4 regions of the Clostridium chromiireducens genome follow, and region 2 is predicted to be linked to each of the others. Evidence: a T-box and tRNA genes for the amino acid it is inferred to sense, from the RefSeq annotation. Region 2 holds a T-box; the other regions hold tRNA genes.
What was found. A T-box is a leader RNA that pairs with one kind of tRNA and senses whether it is charged. The one in region 2 lies ahead of leuS (leucine--tRNA ligase), so its partner is inferred to be a tRNA-Leu.
Positions count from the first base shown of each region.

Region 1 (6,137 bases), on a different contig from region 2:
TAATTTAGATGGTTCCTACTATTTATCAAAAGATGCTATAAAGGAAATGTCTGATTACGGAATAGATATCGAAAGTCATACTGTCACTCATCCAAAATTAGATGCTCTTTCCTACGAAAATCAATTGACTGAATTAAAAAACTCAAAGAAATCATTAGAGGAAATAACAGGTAAGGAGGTTAATTCTATAGCTTATCCTTTTGGTAATTTTAATGATGATACTATAAAAGCTTCAAAGAATGCTGGCTATATATTAGGATTTACTACTAAAAGAGGCTTTTCAGATAGGAATGATAATACACTTAGACTTGACAGAATTTATATAAGCTCCAAATATAATATGGATACTTTCAAAGAAATTATAAATAAAACAGAAAAATAACTCCTGCGCAAGAGTTATTTTTCTGTTTTATTTTCATCTTCCGATAAATATTTAGGTAACTTCTGCTGATTACCTGCATTATTTATTACTATAGGAATTTTATTTTCAGTTATAATTTTATTTGTCTTATCAAATAATCCGTACTTTATCGCTTGTCCATTTATTGTAATTAAAGTTTTCTTACTTAAATCTAACATATTATTATTAATAGCATATTCGAAGGTATCAGCAATAGCCTCATCAACATCTTTATTTAACATATTAACATCATTAATAAGTTCTTTCCCCTTCTCCGTAGGTGAATATGCATATATAACTTTATTATATTTATTGATATGTATCTTAATGACTGATGTAGTTTCTATCACGACTATACTTTGAGCTCTTCTATATTCAATAATAATACCACTTACAATCACTATTAGGATTAATAAAAGGATAGAAATATGTATTCTATAATTTTTTAAAGTTTTTTTCAAACTCCCCTCACATACATCTCCTGGATTTATTTTATCATTAGTTTTTATTCTTAAAAATTCACCTTTTGACGTTACTATGTATGCAGATTTTTTTGATGACTTTATTACTAATCCTTTATATATCTGTTGTTTGTTATTTTTAACATATCCTCCATTGTTATCTTCTCTTAATACTATTCTCAGATAATCCTGTATTCCCCTATAGTTTGGATTAGATAATATCAAATAATAAGCTAGGATATAATCCCTCCACTTTTCTATGTACTCTGATTTAATTTTAGTTAATTTACTCAATCTCGATATAGGCAAATCTAATTTATTGACTATTATGTTAAGTAATTCATCATTTTCAATTATGTAATGTGCAACATTTAAAGCTATATTCCTATCAACTTCCTTTAAATTATAGTTTACTAAATCTTTAATCAAAACATTGTATTTAGTTAATTCTTTTAGAAATAAGGCTATCTGCCTATTTCTAGTATCTTCTGCCGAATCTCCTACTAATAACATTGATGGGATGGAAGCAAATATATATTTATCTTTAATAAAGTTTATATTTTCCATGAAATTAACACCCCTTTAAAATATTAACCCTTTATATAACTTCTTCATACTATGTTATTATAGCATAGAAAAATGCTTATCCATAAAGTTTTATCTACCTAGCTTCTAATTTTAAAACAATATTTGGGAGATATTTTATGAAAGGAAAAGTAATATATGTAGATTTTATAAAAAAACATCGAATAACATTAGTGCGGTTTATTCTAAATAAAATTGTTAATTTATTATTCAAAAAATTAAATACGTCTAGAACTAAATATAAGAAAGATATCTATATGACTAAAAAGAAAAGCATTTCTAATTAATACATCAGCCAACGCTATATTATATTTAATTTATATAAACCTTATATTATGTTAGAATGTATATACATTACTAAAAACATTAAATGAGGTGAATATATGAGAGTAGGATTAGGATACGATGTGCATAAGTTGGTTGAGAATAGAAAGTTAATACTAGGTGGAGTTGAAATCCCGTATGAGAAAGGTTTATTGGGTCATTCAGATGCGGATGTTCTTCTTCATGCGATAATGGATTCTTTGTTAGGAGCATGTGCACTTGGAGACATTGGCAGACACTTCCCTGATACGGATAATAGCTTCAAAGGTATTTCTAGCATTAAATTACTTAAAGAAACCGGAATACTTATTCTCAAAGCCGGATATAAGGTAAATAATATAGATGCCACAATAATAGCTCAGAAACCCAAAATGCTTCCTTACATTGAAAATATGAGAGAAAATATATCAAAGGCTCTTAATATAGATATTGATTGTATAAATATTAAAGCTACAACTGAAGAAGGCCTCGGATTTACTGGTGAGCTGCTAGGAATTTCTGCTCAAAGCATAGCTTCTGTTGAAAATCACGAAAATTCTAAGATCTTGAAATAAAAATCAACTAAATATTTTCAATAAAAATAGAAGAAAAATTAGCTATAATTTCTCTTCTATTTTCTTATTATTAATTATAAATGATTATACGATACTCATTTGGTGCCTAATAACACCTTAAAATACTTCAGTTAAGTCTTTACACAAGACCTTTCTAAACTTCTCTCCTTTAACAGGATCGGTTGATGCACACTTGCAGATATCTTTCCATTCATCTATTTTCATATTTATCTTAGCTTCTAATTCTTCTTCTGTACCTGTTAATAGAGTAGATGAAATTACAAATTCGCCCAATTCCTCAGCGGTCCAAAAAATTTTAAAATATATAAATTCTCTGTTATCTCCCATCCATTTCTTGTTAAAGTCTATAACAAACTTTTTTAACTCTTCCTCTGCTCTATTAGATGGCAAATTCCATAAACTCCGCACAAATTCATAATCTCTTCTCATATTAAAAGCTGTATCCTTATTTATTTTCTTTTCTTTTTCTCCTTCACGTATAATCTTATCAACAGTTAAGCTTGGTATTTTAGTTACTAGTCTCTCTTTCCCATATATCCATCTATAAAAAGATTCCTGTAAAAATGAATATTGGATATATCCAATTATACTTTGAAAATTAGGGAAGTATCCCCATATATTATTTATCCCATTTCTATCTCCAAACATAAGACTATGAAAATAAATGCTTCTTTCAGTAGGAGGTTTCTGCATAAACATATGTCCCCTTATTGTCTTATTCTTGCTGATAACGTTTTCCCAAAAAGTTAATGAATTATAATTTTCCCTCACTTCTACTCACCTTCCCAATAAAAAATCTATAAGATATAATATATTATTAACTATCATTATATTATATGGTATGTAATACTCTATATTCCAAATTAATGTACTGTTTTAAAGAGACAATATCTCTTATTACTATACTATCCCTTAATTTCATTTTTATTCCTATAGTTCAATTATTTAATATATATATATTAAATTTGATATTTTCAATTGATTACTTTATAATAATACATGTTAAATACTTTGATGTAAGATACGAGTTATTTTCATTTCTGTCAATAGTTGAGAACTAATAATTCTAATTTAATATAATATAAATAAATTTTTAAATACTCTATATATCTAGGTATATGAGTTAAATTCTAAGGAGGATTTAAACATTGTGTTTATGTGAAATATGTAATGCTGAAGCTGATATACATCATATTGTTCACAGAAGTGAAGGCGGCTTTGATATAGAATTAAATTATAAATATTTATGTCCATCTCATCATAGAGGAAAATATGGGCCCCATCAATCAAAGGAAGTTGATCTTAGATACAAACTAGATCTTCAAGTTAAGTTATATGAAATGTTAAAAAAAGACTATTACTCTTTTAAGGAATTAGCTCTAGAATTAAATATACCTAAAAACACTCTTAAACGAATAACAAAAAATTTAAAACTATATAAAGAAGGCTATAAAAAATCAGAAGTAATCTTCAAAATAATGGGAGAAAAAACTTATTCTGAGGAAATGATTGTTAACCTAACTTTAGATAAATTGATTGAAGATAATTATTAAATTTTTCAATTCTATTATATAGGTTATCTATATAATTATGATTTTTTAACACTAAGGCCACTAGCTTAATTAATAAGCTAGTGGCTTCACTTTATATATTTACTATTAATAAATTATGTTATCTGTGTGTATTGGTGCAGATGAAGGGAGTCGAACCCTTACACCCTAAGGCGCTAGATCCTAAGTCTAGTGCGTCTGCCAATTCCGCCACATCTGCATACCAATATTATACATCTTTTCAATATATTAAATCAAGTTAAATTTATGCTCTATATTAAATCATTAATTCACGATATATTATAACGGCTTAAATCTTCATACTCATCTTCGTACTCTTTAATCTCTTTATATCTTATATAATTTTTTAGTTCTGCTACTTTTGCACACCCCCAACCAAAATCTTTTGTTGGTGGTAAGTCTGCCTCTAATTCTTCTAAAGGAGATAAACTTAGATCAACGAAGTTTTCTACTAATGATAAGTGTATATCCTCATAAGCTGAGTATCTAATAATATATTCATCATTTGAAGGAATTATTAAGTCTTTTAGTTCTTCTTCTAATGGTAAATCAGATTCTCTCATATAATCTAAATCTTTTAATACCACTTCCGGAGTTTTCTCAACTATTGATTCTTCATCAATAACAGATTTTTCTATTATATTTAATTCTTCAATAGTGAAGGTTTTCTCTTGAATATCATCTTCCTTTTCAATCCTAAATTTCCTTACTTTGTTGATTAAATCTTCAGCCTTATCTAATAGAACCTCTGAACTTCCATTTACCTTTTCCGCAAGTATTGCAAGTTCTACTGATGAATCTGTTACTTGTTCTAGCGAATTTGATGAATTTTTTATTTCTTCCGATAATTCATAAACTGTTTCAACTATTAAGTCCTTATTATGACTAATATCCTTAAATGCACTATCTATACTCGAAACCTTAGGAGTGATTTCTTTAACCAATTCAGCTATTTCTGAAAAGGAATCCGACGCCTCATAAATTTTATTTTTTTGATTTTCAAGTTCGCTATCCATGTTTTTGGATTCTTCTACAACTTTATTTAACACGTTAACAAGTCTATTTATTATCTTATGTATATTTTGTGCTGATGCTTTACTCTTATCTGAAAGTTTCCTAACTTCTTGTGCTATAACATTAAATCCTCTTCCTGCTTCTCCTGCACTGGCTGCCTCAATAGCTGCATTAAACGCCAAAAGATTTATCTGCTCTGATATTCCGTTCATAATGTTAATAACTTCACTTACGTTTTTCATATCCCCTTGTATATACTCAATACTAACCGCAAATCTTTCAAAGCTATTATTAACACTTACAATTCCACTATTTAATTCCTCGATATCTTTAGTACCTGCTAGTGATTTATTGCTTATTACTGAGACATCTTGATTAATTAGATGCACATTATTTTTAACTAAATTTATCCTATCTCCAAACTCAGCTAGTTTATTTGTTATATCTTCAAATTCAGAGCTTTGCTTACTAGTAGTGATTGCAACTTCTCCTATTGATGCAGATATTTCTTCTGTAAGAATTGCTAATTTTTCTGCAACTTCAGTTAGTGATAGTGAACCGTCTCTAACTACATTAGCATTATCTCTTACAGATTTAATCATTACTCCTACCGACTCTTTAGCTTGCCCTACACTTGTACATATTTCACTAATTTCATCATTTACTTTAGTATATTTCTTATCAATCTGTGAGTAAAAGTCCCCTTTTGCTATGCTATCTACGTAATTTTTAGCTCCTAATAGCCTGTTTATCATCTTTATAGTAAATCCTATTATTATAACTGATATTAATAAAATCATAATTATTGTCACAATGGCATCAACCATTCCTAAACTGTCTAGTGCACTTAATAAATCTTTTTCTTCAACTGTGATTCCAATAGAAAGACCTGTCTCTCCTATTGGGCTATATGTCATATATCTTACCTTTCCATCATAAGTGTACTTTCCAACTCCAGATTGGGTTCCAATAATCATGCTTTTACCAATATTATTTAAATCGCCTAAGGATTCTTTATCAGACGTCATATTAGTTATGTTTTTATTTTCAGTCACAAGACTTTCATCTTCCGCTACTATAAAATTTCCATTCCTATCGACAATTAATGAATTTCCTGTTCTTAAGAAAGTTGTTTCCTTATTTATAGTAGAAAAATCCATACAATCCTTTACTGATGTAATAACTCCAATAACATTACTTGATGAAT
Region 1 covers NZ_QXDJ01000006.1:156,180-162,316, reverse strand. Annotated here, with positions in the region: gene D2A34_RS21335 (polysaccharide deacetylase family protein) at 1-382, shown strand, start outside; gene D2A34_RS21330 (anti-sigma factor domain-containing protein) at 397-1,428, opposite strand; gene ispF (2-C-methyl-D-erythritol 2,4-cyclodiphosphate synthase) at 1,830-2,324, shown strand; gene D2A34_RS21320 (hypothetical protein) at 2,442-3,038, opposite strand; gene D2A34_RS21315 (HNH endonuclease signature motif containing protein) at 3,494-3,898, shown strand; tRNA gene D2A34_RS21310 (tRNA-Leu) at 4,031-4,115, opposite strand; gene D2A34_RS21305 (methyl-accepting chemotaxis protein) at 4,186-6,137, opposite strand, start outside.
Region 1: it encodes a tRNA-Leu, which carries the amino acid that the T-box ahead of leuS (leucine--tRNA ligase) is inferred to sense. The anticodon was not compared.

Region 2 (6,137 bases):
TATTCTGTTGGCTTCAATAACCGAAGGATCTATTGTACTTGTATCTCCAACTAATCCTAAGATATTTACATCTGATCCAACCACTAAACTTACTGAAACGCCCTTTGCTTCAATTTGCTTTGTTAATATTTCAATTTCTTCCTGTTTAGCTTTTTGCTTTAATATTACCACCATTTTATATTGCCCCCTTGCATATATTTGATTATTTGCGTAAAAAAATGGAACTCATGTATAATGAGTTCCATAAAATATCAATAATTATTTACCTAAGCCTAAAAAAATTTATATAAATATTAAACACTCATTAAAAAGGAATTATTCAGTTTTCTGCAAAATAAATAGCCAGCGCTAAAATAAAAGCCCCAGAATGTAAAATAAAAAAAGCTATAAAATTTTTGCATAACTGATTTTACAATATCCTTTTCCATGATTTTCTCCATTTCTAAATTAATAATTATTTTTTACGAATATTAATATAAAATTTTCTTTTAAAATTTATCTTTTAATCATTATAGCAAACTATATTTAATTGTCAATACAAATTGACGCCTTTTCATTTTTTACATTTATTTAATGATGATAAAATAATAACACAAATGCTTTTTTATCAACAAAACAAATATATCTAACTTTTTTTGATATTTTATCAAAAAACGCCCCACATAATTATTACTAAAATATACAAATTTAAATCTCATTGCTTAATTCAAATTATATTAATAAAAAAAATTTAAATACAAATAATAAATATATACTCTAACGAACAAGGTAGGTACACAAATGGTTATATAAAACTTATATTAATAATGTTTATAAAAAACTGTATGAATTCAAGATATTTCCCTATTCATACAGTTTTTCTCATGCAAAAGCCTATATATTTACAAACGTCTCATTTATGGACTGGCTATCAATTTATAAAACGCCAATAGATTGCTTTTTTCCCGGAAGAATCTTAATGGCAATTAAGGCTGAAATCAACATTATTGAGAATGCAACCAAATACATAGGTGTATATCCAAAGTTTTCTTGAATTGTACTAAACATTCGTGGATATATAAAATTAGCTCCTGCAGATCCTAGTACGCTTACAAAAGAAAATGTACCTGCAACTAATTCTTCATCAACGACTTCTCTAATATATTTAAATAAAAATGTTAAATAACATCCATACATTAATCCGTGCAATTGATCTCCTAAAACAACTAAAATTAAAGATGATGTTGAAAACATCAATATTCTAATGGTTCCTATAAGAAAAGCTATTATTAAATATTTTTTAGGATCTTTATCTTTTAAATACTTTCCAACAAGAATAAATGATATAAATTCAACAAAAACTCTTGAAAATATAGATTTACTATATATAGAGTTAGCCAAATCTGCATTTCCAGTTATCTTTATTAAATAAGTTGAATATGCAAATTCTATTGCTGTATAAGTTCCAATAATCAAGATGTTAATCACTCCAAGAATTATTGAGTTTTTATTTTTAAATACAGCACTTAGCCTTGCTTTTTTCTTATTTGTATCCGATTTATTATTCTTAAACTTTATAGCTATTAAACTTATAACTATGCCTGTCATTAAAATTCCAATTACATGAATAGTCCTAAAACCATATCTTAAAATTATAGTGCCACTTAGTAAAACTACGCACCCAAATCCAATTGATCCCCACTTCCTTATTTCAGAATACTCAATATTATGATTTACTGATATTTCTTCAACATATATTTCATATACAGTTCCAACTGTTTGCACTATAATCCCATAAAGGACAGCATAAAAATATATAATAGATTTGTTAACGAACATTAGAAATATTATCATTCCAACTAATGCGCACAAGTGCGTAATTATATGTAGTTTCTTATTTTTTCTTAAAGACAATTTATTTACTAAGAATTGTTGAGAAATAATTGCAAACAGTGCTCCTATGGATACTACATTCCCAACTTCGCTTAATGATAATCCAATTATTTGATTTAAATAAGGCACATAAAATGTTGTCACTATACTCATCACTCCGTAATTCATATACGTAGTTAGTGAGTAATAAAATTTATCCTTGCTTTTCATATGATACTCCATTCGTTTATGATTAGTTTTATAGTATTGGTGATACCAATCTAATTAAAGATTCCTTAATTCTAAGAGAAAAACTTCTCCCGTCATAAATTTCCTTTGTTATTTCCTCCGAAACGCTAATATCCTCCATAAATTGTAATTCGCCAGCTTTCGCAATTCTATCATCATAAATGAATGCATTTACTTCAAAATTAAGTTTAAAACTTCTGATATCTAAATTAGCAGTCCCAATGCTCATCACCGTCCCATCCGCAACTATTGTCTTCGCATGAATAAATCCATTTTGATAACTATATAATTTTACACCCGCTTCGAGTAATTCGCCCACATAAGAACTCGCTGCCCATTGCATAAAGAAATGATCTGGTTTTCCAGGTATTATTATTTGAACATCTATTCCTGATAAAGCAGATATTTTTAGAGCTTCTAATATAGGAGAATCAGGTACTAAATAAGGAGTTTCTATATATAAATTCTTCTTTGCATTATTTATTAGCTTCAAATAGGAATTTCTAATATACTCTTCTTTATGGTCTGGACCACTAGTTACAATTTGTATCCCCACATCTCCTAAATTTTTATTAAACCCTTCTGAATACCTATTGTAGTCATTTATTTCTTCACCAGATGCATGCCCCCAATCAAGCAAAAACCTTTCATTCAAAGCATTAACTGCATCTCCCTCAATTCTCACATGTGTATCTCTCCAAAACCCAAACTCTGGATCCTCATTTATGTATTCTTTACCAACATTAAATCCTCCAACATATCCGTATCTCCCATCAATCACTACTATCTTTCTGTGATTTCTATAGTTTATACGGGTATTTATATGTGGTAAAATTCCCGGAAAGAATAATGAAAATTTTCCGCCAGCCTCTATATATTCTTTAAGTACTTTTTTGGTTAACATGCGTGACCCCATGCTATCTACCAATAATCTGACTTCTAAACCGCTTTTAACTTTTTTAGTTAATTCATCAATTATCTTTTTACCTAAGGTGTCTCCTCTAAAAATATAATATTCTACATGAATGAACTTCTTTGCATTTTTTATATCTTCAATTAATTGTTTAAATTTTTCTTTTCCGTTTACATAAACATTAACTTTATTATTAGTTGTATATTTTGCACCTGAATGGTTAAAGTTTAATCTTCTCAAGTCCGCAAATTTTTCTCCACCATCGTGGCAATGATTACTTAAATTATATTTATCATTTAATTTTTTTCTCTTCTTCTCATCAAACTTTATTTTCTCTTTAAAGATCTTTTGCCTACTTAAGTTCTGCCCAAACAAAATATAAATAATAAATCCAAGACCTGGTAAAATCATTAATATTAGAAGCCACGCCCATGTTGTAGTTGGGTCTTTTCTCTCTATAAAAATTAGTGATAACGAAAAAAGAATATTCAGTACTAATATTATGACTGTCAAGCCTAACAGTATATTCATATAGATTCACTTCCCTCTATATTAAACTCTTATCTATATATGGTATCGTATTAATTAAATTCCTATCTACAATAAAATTTATTACACACATATATCTACTATAAGTATTTTATCATAATAACTGATTCTAGGAAGATAATATTTACTTTTCATCGAACTTAATATCTTTAAATCACTTTAACTTTTAACATATTATAATAATATTATTCCAATATTTAATAAAAAACATCACTAATCCTCCCATAACCTTGCTTGATATCTAACTTATCAAATCACTACCTAAAAAGTCAACTTCTTGACTTTTTTAGATTTTTTAATATATAATATTATTAAAATTTTATATCATGCGATGAATAGGAGTATTAGTAATAGTTATATCTATAAGAGAGCTGTTGGTAGCTGTAAAACAGTGTTATATTATTATGAACTTGCCTAGGAGCTTACTTGTTAAAGCAAGTACGGTAATACCGTTAAAATATTAAGTGAGAAGATTTGATTTATTCTATTTCTTCTAATTAAGAGTGGTACCACGGAAATTGCGCTTTCGTCTCTTTAGTTTAGAGACGGAGGCTTTTTTTAGTTAACAGTTAATATATAACAGCTAACTTATAATGTTAAATTTAAGGAGGATAACAATGGCAAATTACGGAACTAAGATTGATGAAAAATGGCAAAAGTTTTGGGAAGAAAATGAGGTTTATAAATTTAATCCTGAAAATTTAGATAAAAAGCTCTATACTTTAGAAATGTTCTCTTATCCATCAGGAGCTCAACTTCACGCAGGGCACTGGTTTAACTATGGTCCAACTGATTCATGGGCAAGACTTAAAAGAATGCAAGGCTATAATGTATTCCAACCAATGGGCTTTGATGCATTCGGATTGCCAGCTGAAAACTATGCAATAAAAACTGGAATACACCCACAAGATTCTACTTTAAAAAACATAGAAACTATGGAGAAACAATTAAAATCTATGGGGGCTATGTTTAACTGGGAAAATGAAGTAGTTACTTGTCTTCCTGATTATTATAAATGGACTCAATGGTTATTCCTAAAACTTTATGAAAAAGGTTTAGCTTACAGAAAAAAAGCTCCTGTAAATTGGTGTCCATCTTGTAATACAGTTTTAGCTAATGAGCAAGTTGTTGAAGGAACCTGCGAAAGATGCAGCACTGAAGTTATGAAAAAAGACCTTACTCAATGGTTCTTTAAAATAACTGATTACGCTGATGAATTACTTGATAAATTAGATGGTTTAGATTGGCCTGAAAAAACTAAATCTATGCAAAAGCATTGGATTGGAAGATCTTATGGTGCACAAGTTACTTTTAAGGTTAAAGATTCAATTTTAGATTTTGATGTATTCACTACAAGAGTTGATACTTTAAATGGTGTAACTTATGTAGTTTTAGCCCCTGAAAATCAGTTAGTTGATCAACTAACACTTCCAGAATATAAAGAAGCTGTGGAAAGCTATAAAGAAGCTGCTGCTAAACAATCTGACATTGAAAGACAATCAGTTTCAAGAGAAAAAACAGGTGTATTCACTGGATCTTATGCTATAAATCCTATCAATGGAAGAGAAGTTCCTATTTGGATTTCTGATTACGTGTTGGCTACTTATGGTACAGGATGCGTTATGGCTGTTCCTGCTCATGATGAAAGAGATTTTGCTTTTGCAACTAAATTTAATTTACCAATTGAAAGAGTTATAACAAATAAAGATAATACTGATCCAGAGCTTCCATACTGTGAATATGGAATACTTGTTAACTCAGGAAAATTTGATGGATTAACAACTGATGACGCTAAGAAAAAGATTGTTGAAGAATTAGAAAAAGATAAATTAGGTTCAATGAAGGTAAACTTTAGACTAAGAGACTGGTTAGTTTCAAGACAAAGATATTGGGGTGCTCCAATTCCAGTTATATACTGTGATGATTGCGGAATAGTTCCAGTACCAGAAAAGGATCTTCCAGTAAAACTTCCTTATGATGTTGAATTTACTCCAGATGGTAAATCACCATTAAGTAAATCTGAAGATTTTATAAACACTACTTGTCCTGTTTGTGGAGGTCATGCAAAGAGAGAAGCTGATACTTTAGACACTTTTGTATGTTCATCTTTCTACTATTTAAGATATGCAGATAATAAAAATGAAGATGCACCTTTTGATCCTGAAAAGATCAATAAAATACTTCCTGTAGATAAATATGTTGGTGGACCAGAGCATGCCTGTATGCATTTACTATATGCAAGATTTGTAACAAAAGCTTTAAGAGACATGGGATACTTAAACTTTGATGAACCATTCTTAAGCTTAACTCACCAAGGATTGATCTTAGGACCAGATGGACTTAAGATGAGTAAATCAAAGGGAAATACAATTTCTCCTGATGACTACATCAAAGAATATGGCGCTGACGTATTTAGAATGTACTTAATGTTTGGATTTGGGTATACTGAAGGTGGAGCATGGAGTGATGATGGAATAAAATCTGTTGGTAAATTCGTAGATAGAATTGAAAGAATTCTAGAAACATGCCGAAATATAATAAATTCAAATGAAAATACTAAAGATTCTATTGATTC
Region 2 covers NZ_QXDJ01000001.1:885,534-891,670, forward strand. Annotated here, with positions in the region: gene aroF (3-deoxy-7-phosphoheptulonate synthase) at 1-174, opposite strand, end outside; gene D2A34_RS03640 (MFS transporter) at 916-2,082, opposite strand; gene cls (cardiolipin synthase) at 2,111-3,544, opposite strand; T-box leader at 3,885-4,099, shown strand; gene leuS (leucine--tRNA ligase) at 4,180-6,137, shown strand, end outside.

Region 3 (6,137 bases), on a different contig from region 2:
TACAATCATAAATATACATAATATACCACTATCTCTAAGTAATATGGAATATATTATCCCTGCCATTATCTGCCTTACCCCGCTAATTGCATAAGTAAAAGGAAGAAATGGAAATAACTCTTGAAACCCTATTGGATTAACTTCTATCGGGAAATTACCACTAGTACCAGCAACCTGTATTACTAGTAATACTACTCCTAATATTATACCTCCGTATCCAAAAAGACTTACAGCAGTATAAATTATGCAGTTAAATACAATGCTTATAAATATACTATAGAACACAAACATTACAGGATGAACTGCATAAGAATGCAGTATAAGCAATGCTCCTAAACTTGCCACTATTGCTTGTCCTATACCTATAAATAAGAATAGCGCCAATCTTCCAAAATACTTCTCATAATTCTTTAGTTCTTTGCCTTCCTCCACTGGATGGGATTCTGTTCCAAGTAATACTGAAAGTAAATATCCACCAATCCATAAGGATAAAACAGTATAGAACGGTGTCACTGTTGAACCATAATTAGGCCATGGAAATAATCTATTATCTTCAATTTCTACTGGGCTGGATAGAAAGTCGCTTTGAGCATCCCAATCATTAGTTATCATATCTAATAGTTCATCGATATCCTCTTTATTATCTATCTTTTTCAGCCTTTGTGCTAATTCATGAACATTATCCTTAATATCTGGAAATTTATCTTTTAGCTTATTTAATTCATCATTAGATAGCTCTGCAGTATTCTTAAATGCATCTAGCATCTCTTGAATGTCAGGTAATATATTCTTTCCTTGTGCCGATAAATTTAGTCCATTATCCAAAATTTCTCTTATTGAATCAAAACTCTTATCAATTGTTGGTATAATTTCAGAATCATAATTATCTATAATATCTGCAACTAAAGTGTGTGCATCGTCTAATATTTTTCTTGTATCAGTAAATTCTTGAGTATCTAGTAACTTCTCACCATTACCAAGCTTATCAAGATCTTCATTAAATCTATTAATAAGTCTATCAAGATTTTCATTTACAGTATCTAATCTATCTATAATCTTAGAAATTCGCTTACTCTCTTCTTTTAATACACCTTGTACATTTTCTAAGGTCTTGGATTGCTTATCAATACTTTCTTGAATTTTATTTATCTCTTCTGAACCTTGTATAGCTGTACCAATCAATGGCTTAGGAATTTGAACCTTGTTGACTTTATCAATTACCTTTCTTATATTCTTGAGTTTAGATTTCGCATCATCAACCGTTATCTTTGTAGCATTAGCTGTATCTAATGCTTGTAATAATGTCTTTTTCTGAACCTCTGGTAATATTTTATCATCAATATTTCCAAGCTCGATACTTGCTATATCAAGAGCATTTTCTGCATTAACTAAGTCCTCCTTAATTAACGGCGAATCATTTCGTATGTCACCTTGAGTTTCATCTAAGTAATCTTGAGTGTTATTCAAAAAATCTGAAGTCCCGTCAATAGTATCTGCGACTGTAGGTATAAGTTCATTTGTTTTATTTATTAACTCTGACATACTTATTGTCCCATTAATCGCTTCATCTAATACTTTTTCAAGCTCTGGCATATCTTCATCTAACTTATAAACATAATCCATTATATTTCTAAGTTCAGATCTATTATTATCTATGTCTATTCCAACTTCATCAAATAACCTAAACATTATTCCCGAAATAGTCTTTGCTATATTTTGATCTAATTGCTTTTTCACAGTTTTAACACCAGCATCAGTTATTTTAGATGCTATTACATTTTTCTTTTCATTAACTGTATATATTAATTTAGGCTTTACAACATCCTTTTTAACTATTGTTGCAACATCTTCAGAAAAATCCTCTGGTATTTCTATAGTTGCATAATACTTTTCCATGATTAAACCTTCTTGAGCAGTTTGTTTATCCACAAACACCCATCCTAATTTATCATTATCTTTAAGCTTATCAACAAGCTCATTACCCAAATTGATATCATGTTCTTTGTATACTGTACCTTTATCCTCATTAATAACCGCTACTAGTATGCCATTAGTATTAGAATATGGATCCCATGATGCTTTTATATTTATTAAAGAATATAAAGAAGGAATTATCATTAAAGCCACTACTACAACTGTTGCTATCCAATTAGTAAATATATTCTTAATATCTCTTTTAAAAATTTTTATTATATTCTTCATGCTTTATCCCTCTATTGATATAATCTAAATGTTAATTTATATATAATTTACCTTTTTAATCTATAGTAGCATCTTTATTATTAATTGCTCAACTCTAGATATATGATTATATTAAATAATTCATGTCATTTGTTCAGAAAGTTTCTTAACGAAGACATATGATCGTTTTCCTATGTATAGTTATATAAGAAAAATCTACATTATTTTTATAAATAAATTATATCACAAAAAATGACTAAAAGTCATTTTTTCTATTTTTTTATATGATAAATTTCTAATTCGTAATGCTCATCGATATATTCTTATGATTACCATTTATATCATCTTCATAATTTACCATCATCTTAAAATGTATAATTTTTATATTTAAGTCTCCCTGGGTTAGTTCTCTAATTTTTAGACATCAAAAAAAGTCTCGCACGTCCCCGGATATCTTCCGTAAAGAACGTACGAGACTTTAAGTCGTACCTGACTCTATTATTTTCAACACTTAGAGCCACTATTTGGTGCAGGTGACGGGACTTGAACCCGTACGTCCATGTGAACACTACCCCCTCAAGATAGCGTGTCTGCCATTCCACCACACCTGCAAAATATTAAAGTAACTACTTAATAATAATTCATTTCTTCGAAAATTTCAAGTAAGTTTTCGAAAATAATCCTAAGTTAATTATTAGCTGTAAGGCTAATAATTAACTTAAAAAATGCACATCAAAAAAACTTTTAATCAACTCTACTATTCTATCTGCATCAAAGTATCCTTTTTCTTCGTTATACAGATATTCGTATATATTGTAGTAAGTATTAACTTTATCTACATACTTTTTCGTTTCTCCGAAAGGTATATAATCAATACTCCTTCCATCTGAAGAATACTTCTCATTATCAAGCCAAGATTGTACATTAGTTGGGCCCGCATTATAAGCTGCAATTGCTAAATCTAAATCATTAAAAGTATCACTTAATCTTTTTAGATACCAACATCCCATTTTGATATTGTATTCTTCATCATACAAATCTTCCTTTGAAAATGTACTATATCCCATTTCCTTAGCTGCCCACTCTCCCGTATCAACAGTTATTTGCATGAGCCCTACCGCATTTTTATGGGAGTGAGCATCATCATCAAATTTACTTTCTGTCTTTATTACTGCTAATACTAATAATGGGTCCAAATTATATTGAATACTATATTTATCCACATACTCTCGATATTTGTAAGGAAAAAACTTCTCTTTTATAATATATCTAGAACTTACTCCGATAGCTATTATAACTACTAATAACAATATTAGTGTACGAAAGGTTTTTTTTAGAAATCTCATTATTTTCTCCTTAATCTAGCATATTAATTTCATAAAATCAATCAAATCATAAACTTGCTTTTGTGTTTCAATTAATTCGCCATTATTATCAATAATGATATTTGCAAACTCTTTTTTTTCTTCAACTGATATTTGAGAATTTATCCTGCTAACCGCTTCAACTTTTGTTAATTTATCTCTGTTCATAACTCTTTGAATTTGAACTGAATTATCAGCATATACAAGTATAACATAGTCCATTTCACCGTGCATATCATTTTCAATTAAAGTCGGAGCATCTATTATTACTATTTTTTCGCCCTTTCGTCCGCATCTCTCGATTTTTTCCTTAATTGATTCTTTAATATAAGGCATAATTATACTTTCGTATTTTATTCTTTGTTTAGGGAATCTAAAAATATGATTACCAAATTCTTTCCTTCTAAATTCCCCTCTCCAATCAAAGAAACCTCCTCCAAATTGCGCACGGACCATTTCTAGTATTTTCGGATATTTTTCAAGTACTTCTTTAGCTATAGTATCTGCATCTATAATCGTAAATCCTTCACTCTTTAAAATACTAGAAACAGTGCTCTTTCCTGTGCCTATTCCACCTGTTAATCCAATTTTAATCATTTATCTAAAAACCACCTTTTTAATTATACAGTGCATTATTTAGCATCGTACCATGTATCACCAAAATTAACATCTACATCGAGTGCAACCTTTAATCTAATTGCATTTTCCATTTCATGCGCAACTAATTTTTTAACTTCCTCGAATTCATCTTTTTTAACATTTAAAATAAGTTCATCGTGCACTTGAAGTATTAGTTCACTTTTTAAATTTTTTTCGTTTAGTTTATTATAAACATTAACCATTGCAAGCTTTATTATATCAGCTGCACTTCCTTGAATAGGAGCGTTCATCGCTAATCTATCACCTAATGCCTTCACTATTTTATTCGAAGACTTTATCTCTGGAATAAATCTTCTTCTATTTAAAATTGTTAACACATACCCTTTCTCTTCAGCTTCTTTAACTACATTTTCTAGATATTCTTTTATTTTAGGATATCTTTCTAAGTAAATAGCCATATACTCTTCAGCCTCTTTTTTGGTAATCTTTAAATCTTCTGCTAAACTAAATGCGCTTATTCCATATACTATACCAAAGTTTACTGCCTTTGCCCTACTCCTCATAAGAGAAGTTACTTCTTCTACTGGTACTTTAAATACTTCTGATGCCGTCTTTGTGTGAATATCGCTATGATGTTCGAACGCATCTATCATATTTTCATCACCTGCAATATGAGCTAGAACTCTCAATTCGATTTGAGAATAATCACAAGAAACTAATATATCAGTTTCTTCCATTGGAATAAATACTTTTCTTATTTCTCTACCCATTTCATATTTGATAGGAATATTTTGCAAGTTAGGCTCTGTGCTTGATAATCTACCTGTTGTAGTTACAGTTTGATTAAAGTTAGAGTGAATACGTCCATCCTGATCAATTACATTTTTCAAACCTTCTACATAGGTTGAATTAATTTTTGTTATTTGCCTATAATACATTACCTTAGGTATTATTTCATGCTTATTAACTAACTTTTCCAAGACTTCTTGATTAGTTGAATAACCTGTTTTTGTCTTCTTAAACACTGGTAAATCTAGTTTTTCAAATAATATTTTACCTAATTGTTTAGGTGAACTTATATTGAACTCTTCATCAGCTAACTTATATATCTCTTTTTGTGTTTCATCAATTTCTTTTCTAAATTTTACTTGTAATTCATCTAACATTCCTTTATTTATGTTAAACCCGATGCTCTCCATAAATGAAAGCACATAAATTAATGGATGTTCAACTTCATAATAAAGTTTATCCATATTTTCTTTATGGAGATTCTCTTTTAATTTTTCATAAATTTCTGGAAGATAACTACATAGAATTCCTTTAATATTATTATCCTCTTCATTTGGATTTTCTCCGATGTAATAATTAACTAGTTCTAAAATTTCGTATTTACTTTTTGAAGAATCAATCAAATAAGCAGCTATGGCAGTATCAAAATCAAAGCCTTTTATTTCAATATTATTTTTATTTAAAAATGTAACAAAGTTCTTTCCATCATGTATTACTTTATTAATACTTTCATCTTCCATTAAGTTTCTTAAAGCCTTTAATGCTTCTTCATTATTTTTAGAACTTATCTCTTTAAAATGTATGATTGTTCCAATGTTTTCTTCCCCAAAAATCAAGTATTCCAGTTCTAATTTAGAATATATAGATGCATCTGTTAAAGTATAATCTATATAAATTCTATTTTTCTTTTCTAAAAATAATGCTTTCATTTCTTCAATTGTATCAATAATTTTTACTTCAATATTAGATTGATCAGAAACTTCTGTATCCTTAAATTTAGATAGAATTGACTTCATCTCAAGCTTCATGAGCATTTTTTTAATTTCTAAAATATTTTCTTTATTATTAGAAGCAATATCATCTACACTTAGCTCAATTGGAACTTCCCTCATAATTGTAGCTAATTTTTTAGAAAATATAGCCTGCTCAACATTATTCTCTAGATTTTCCTTAAGTTTTTTTCCTGGAATCTTATCAATATTC
Region 3 covers NZ_QXDJ01000002.1:46,271-52,407, reverse strand. Annotated here, with positions in the region: gene D2A34_RS05530 (YhgE/Pip domain-containing protein) at 1-2,202, opposite strand, end outside; tRNA gene D2A34_RS05525 (tRNA-Leu) at 2,707-2,792, opposite strand; gene D2A34_RS05520 (lytic transglycosylase domain-containing protein) at 2,895-3,527, opposite strand; gene coaE (dephospho-CoA kinase) at 3,543-4,142, opposite strand; gene polA (DNA polymerase I) at 4,178-6,137, opposite strand, start outside.
Region 3: it encodes a tRNA-Leu, which carries the amino acid that the T-box ahead of leuS (leucine--tRNA ligase) is inferred to sense. The anticodon was not compared.

Region 4 (6,137 bases), on a different contig from region 2:
ATAATAGAATATTGTTGCAAAAAGTCAATAAATTAATGATTAGAAGTACAACTGATGTTATTAACAACACTGTAGGTAAAAGCAATTACAAAACAGAAATTGAAGAAGAAATTTGGTATAAAGATGAAAAATATTCATATGCAATTTTAGATTTAGAAGATGAGCTATTAGATTTTAAACAAAAATTAGAATATTTGAATTATTTTGAAGCGATTAATTTTACTGTAAGTATAAAAAATACTGCACAATTTAGAAATAAATATGTAAACATATTTGAGCGAGGAGCATTTACTAGAAAAAATAAAGAAATTTATATTAATGTTAGCAAATTTGATAAGGCATTAGTAATTGATAAAGACAAATATATAATAAATAATGAAAGTAATTTTTTAAAACAATTACTTGATACACTATGTGATGCTGTAATTGAAGATAAGGTATATGATTTAGGAAGAACTTATAAAATATCAAATTTTAAAATTGATTTTGTACCTAGCGTAATTGTAAAAGCTTACGAACAAATGTCATATGTGGAAAAATTAGACGAAGAGATTACAAAAGGCATTGAAAGGTATGGGGAAGATATATATTCAATTGAGTTAGGTAAATTACAGGCTATTGGAAAATTTCTGATAAATGAGAAAGTCACAAATTACTCAAAGGAGATTCAGTTGCTTAAATATTATAACTCATTATATAAGAATGATTTTGAGAAATTTATATTATATGGAAATGTAGAAATTAAACAGGATAACTTATATGAATTAATAAAAACTATTCAAAATTCCATAGGTAAAAATATGAATTATGATGAAATAAATTATGTAAATAAGTATTTTGAGGATGAGGTAAAGGCAATATTAAATATTATAGGGAAAGAAGATATTGAGGCACTCATGGAAATAGAAAATATTAAAATAGAAAGGGATATTACGAACTCATTATCAATTAAAATCAATGGAAGTAAATATAAAATAAATGAATTAAATTATTACGAGGTTGCTTCTACTAATTTATTTAGAAGATTTGAAGAAAGAGATATTTTTGAATTGATAAATTACCAATATACTTACAAATTTGAAAATACTATCTTTAAAATACCTGATGTTATCATACGCATTTTAGAAATAATTGACAATAAAAGCGGACAGTTTGATAAAGAAAACTATGAGATAAATACATCAATTTCAAATTGTCAATATTATGGAGAAGCAGTTGAAGTCATAAAAAATCAAAGTGATGTTGATGAATATGAAGCCAAAAGAAGAATTGGAAAGTTCTTAGAACACGTAGAGCAGAAATATTTTCATGTTGTTTTAAAAGTTATTTCTAGATATAAATATATGAGTGAAGAAGAATTGATAAATTTCAAGGAGGAAATAATTAATAAGATAAATACAGAAAATACATGTATATTTCCACTTAAAAAATTGAATGATGATAATGGATTACATCAAATAATTTTAGGAAAGTTTAAAGAGGAATTTGATAGAAATAGTATTAATTTACGACGCTTTAAAGATGATTATAATTTAATCAATACTGATAAGAAAATAGATCAATTAGTTATAGTAAATGATATTGCAATAAGTGGAAGTCAATTTAAAAAAAATCTGACTAAGTTACTGAATGGCGAAAAGGCACAAAATATTCAGAGTGTAAAGAAAGATGAATTGAAAAAGCTTATAGACAAAAAAGTTAAAATAGTATTAATAAATTGCATATACACGGATGTATTTGAAGAACAAGTTAAGGACTTTCTAAAAACCTATAATTATAGCCAAGATGATATAGAATTTATGGGAACAAAAATTAATTATAATGATTATCTGTTTAAAAAAGTTATAGAAAATAATAAGGATAGAAGGCTATTTCAAGAATTTGTTAGAAAATATTATAATTCTTTTAACGAAAAAATCGTTGGTATTTCATTTATGGATTACTTTGAAAATATTGAAAATGATGATACAAGAAATATATTAGTGGCAAGATATAAAAGTATGCCTAAATTTCATATATTAGTCTTTAGTTATAAAACAAATATATTTAAATATAGGATAGATAAATAATTTTAACTAATGTTGTTTATTTGTTAAAAGGAAACTTCTAATTATTCATATAATTACGCTCTAAAATAAAGAAGTAATATACAAATTAATATAATACGATTTCAATAATGTACATGTAACCAATTAATGTTATATGTTCTTTATTGAAATTTTTTTATTATAAATAGTTTTTTATATAATTTTGAACTGTTTATTAAAATTTTATAGGGTTTAAATTAACACTTAGTGGTAATCATAAGCACAAAATTAATTAAAATCGATGGATGTCCCAAAGGAAAATGTTAAGATAATATGGAATTATTATTAAAATATTACAAAGCTCTATAATACGCATTATCAGTGGGTTTGAGTGATTAAAGCATGGGAAAAACAGGATTAAATGCAGAAGTGGGAAACACATAAAAAAAGCTGTACTACAAGGTATTTAAACCAAGTAATACAGCAATCAACCAAAATAAATGGTGCCGCTGGCCGGACTCGAACCGGCACGGTATCACTACCAGAGGATTTTGAGTCCACCACGTCTGCCATTCCATCACAGCGGCACGTAAACTGACAAAAATTATTGTATCACGTCTTAAAAGATATTTCAATAGGTATTTTTCATTTTTTATTTTTTGTGGAAAATAATCATACATTATCCATTAGTTTATACATAATAAAAATATTAGACAGTATTTTATCTAATTAAAGCTAATAAAAGATTTTTATTCTTTTCTAGTGTAGATTTTCAAATAAAAGTAGATAAATGTGCATAAATTTTTAAATAAAGGTTGTAGCATGTCCAATCATTTGCTAGAATAGGATTAGGGAAAAGTGCCCCACTGGGTTATTTTATGCCCAACTGCAATTTTAAGACTTAGAAATAAGATTTAATATTTGTAATTATCTATTAATTAGGGAGGAGCAAAAATATATGATGTATTCAAAAGAAGTTGAAGAAATGTGTGTACTTGCTAAAGGTCCTAATCACGGATCTGCGCCAATTCCTCAAGAAGGAAGATGGGTTCAATCTAAAGAAGTTACTGATATATCAGGTTTAACTCACGGAATAGGTTGGTGTGCGCCACAACAAGGTGCTTGTAAATTAACATTAAACGTTAAAGGTGGTATTATCCAAGAGGCGTTAGTTGAAACAATTGGATGTTCAGGAATGACTCATTCAGCTGCTATGGCTTCAGAAATATTACCAGGAAAGACTATATTAGAAGCATTAAACACAGACTTAGTTTGTGATGCTATAAACACAGCTATGAGAGAATTATTCTTACAAATCGTTTATGGAAGAACTCAAACTGCTTTCTCAGAAGATGGACTACCTATCGGAGCAGGTCTTGAAGATTTAGGAAAAGGGTTAAGATCTCAAGTTGGTACTATGTACGGAACTTTAGCTAAAGGACCAAGATACCTTGAAATGGCAGAAGGTTATGTTACTGATGTTGCTGTTGATGCAGACAAAGAAATCATTGGATATAAGTTTGTTAACTTAGGAAAAATGATGGAAAGTATCGCTAAAGGTATGGATGCTAACGAAGCATTAGAAGCTGCTAAAGGTCAATATGGAAGAGTTGCTGACGCTGTTGAATTATTAGACCCAAGACATAAATAATTATTTGTAAAGGAGGATTTTTAAAATGGCATTATTTGAAAGTTATGAAAGAAGAATTAACCAAATCACTCCAGTATTAGAAAAATACGGAATGAAAACTCTAGAAGATGCAAAGGCAGTTTGTGCTGAAGTTGGAGTGGATGCATATACAATTGCTAAAGAAACTCAACCAATCGCATTCGAAAACGCTGGATGGGCATACGTTTTAGGTGCTGCTATAGCAATAAAGAAAGGTTGCGTTAAAGCTGCTGATGCTGCTGAAGCAATCGGAGAAGGATTACAAGCATTTTGTATCCCAGGATCTGTTGCAGACGACAGAAAAGTTGGTCTAGGACACGGAAACTTAGGAGCTATGCTTTTAAGAGAAGAAACTAAATGTTTCGCATTCTTAGCAGGACACGAAAGTTTCGCTGCTGCTGAAGGTGCTATCAAAATAGCTGAAAAAGCTAACAGAGTAAGAAAAGAACCATTAAGAGTTATCTTAAACGGTCTTGGAAAAGATGCTGCATTCATCATTTCAAGAATCAATGGTTTCACATATGTTCAAACTCAATTTGACTACTACACTGGAGAAGTTAAAGTAGTTAAAGAAAAAGCATACTCAGACGGAGAAAGAGCAAAAGTAAGATGTTACGGTGCTGACGACGTTAGAGAAGGTGTTGCAATCATGCATATGGAAGGTGTTGACGTATCAATCACTGGTAACTCAACTAACCCAACAAGATTCCAACATCCAGTTGCTGGAACATACAAAAAAGAATGTATCGAACAAGGTAAGAAATACTTCTCAGTAGCATCAGGTGGTGGTACAGGAAGAACTCTTCACCCAGATAACATGGGAGCAGGTCCAGCTTCTTATGGTATGACTGATACTATGGGAAGAATGCACTCAGATGCACAATTCGCAGGATCTTCATCAGTTCCAGCTCACGTTGAAATGATGGGATTAATCGGAGCAGGTAACAACCCAATGGTTGGTATGACTGTTGCAGTTGCAGTTGCAGTTCAAGAAGCTCTTACTAAATAGGCTAAAATACTAGCTTAATAAGGTTAGAATGTATTGATTTAAATACACACATCTAATAGATTTTAATATCTATAGATGTGTGTATTTTTTTATACACAACTATAATTAATTATACGTGTAATATATTAGGAAACTCAACATGTACGCTTATAGAAGGGGGATGGTCAATAAAAGGTAGTAGGGGGTAAAGAATATGATTATCCAAAACAATGGAATATTTTATCATGTGTAGAAAAAGAAATTCTAAAATTTAAACGTGGATGGGCTGAATCTAATTTGGATAAAAGTACAGATGAATTTTTATCCAGATATTTAGAAGTAAAGCCATGCCACTGCGATAGAATCTAATAAATCAAAAATATGAAAAAGAGTCCATAAGGACTCTCTTTATATATGTATTAAATTAATTTCATCTGATTACAGTAGTAGTAGTAGTAGTTATTCTCTTGATTAAATCAACTGCAACCAGAACAATTCTATATTGGCCTGTTGAAGAATCATAATATGCATATGAATTCTCATATGTTCCACCAATTAACATTCTATTTTGATAAAATGACCCCAAAATTTTTAGAGGATCATTAATTGGAGTTTCATAAACATTAACATCAACGGAAATAATCTTGTATGATGTTACGCCGTCTGGTTCTGACCAGCCATCAATAGCATTTATTTGAGATTTAGCGCTTTCTGGCGAAAGACTACCATCTCCAACTGCCTTGGTTATATTATCTAAGTATGTGTTTTTAACTCCATTATAAAGACCTACCTGTCCTCTAAAGTATTTTGTTCTCCATTCATCATTTATATCAGCAACAGAATATTGAGGACTTGATGAAGTTACAATTTTAGTTTCAGATGAAGTTGTAGACGAAGATGAATTTGAATTTGTAACCCATGCTCCACTTGAATTTACATAATATCCATCTATTGAAGTATTATGCGCCATATATCCATCTGCAAAAAAATAATACCAATTTCCATTTATTGATTTCCATGTTCCTTTTACATATGAGTTACCTTCTGTATACTTCCATCCATTATTATCTTGTATCCATTCAGCATTTGCTTTGATTGGATTTAATGCTAATATTGATGCTACTACTAATGAACTTGCTATTAATCTTACGTTTCTCATTTTATTTCCCCCTAAAAATTATATATAAAATAAATAAATTTATTTTATCTTGTGTTATTTTTTGAATGTATTAAGTAAATAATGTTATAGATAGATTTACCACAATATATGTTTTTGTATATAATCTATTTTTAAACATTATATATCTCCATCTTATTTATAGATATAATTAATTATATAGTACATTATTGTAAAATTATATATTTAAATGTAAGAGAATAAATAAAAAACATTTTAGAGATTATATAGGTATTTTATGTATAGTTTGATAATTAGAAATTAAAATTAAAATTA
Region 4 covers NZ_QXDJ01000002.1:1,046,068-1,052,204, forward strand. Annotated here, with positions in the region: gene D2A34_RS10200 (RNA-directed DNA polymerase) at 1-2,069, shown strand, start outside; tRNA gene D2A34_RS10205 (tRNA-Leu) at 2,529-2,614, opposite strand; gene D2A34_RS10210 (iron-sulfur cluster assembly scaffold protein) at 2,986-3,678, shown strand; gene D2A34_RS10215 (GGGtGRT protein) at 3,704-4,705, shown strand; gene D2A34_RS10220 (hypothetical protein) at 5,115-5,843, opposite strand.
Region 4: it encodes a tRNA-Leu, which carries the amino acid that the T-box ahead of leuS (leucine--tRNA ligase) is inferred to sense. The anticodon was not compared.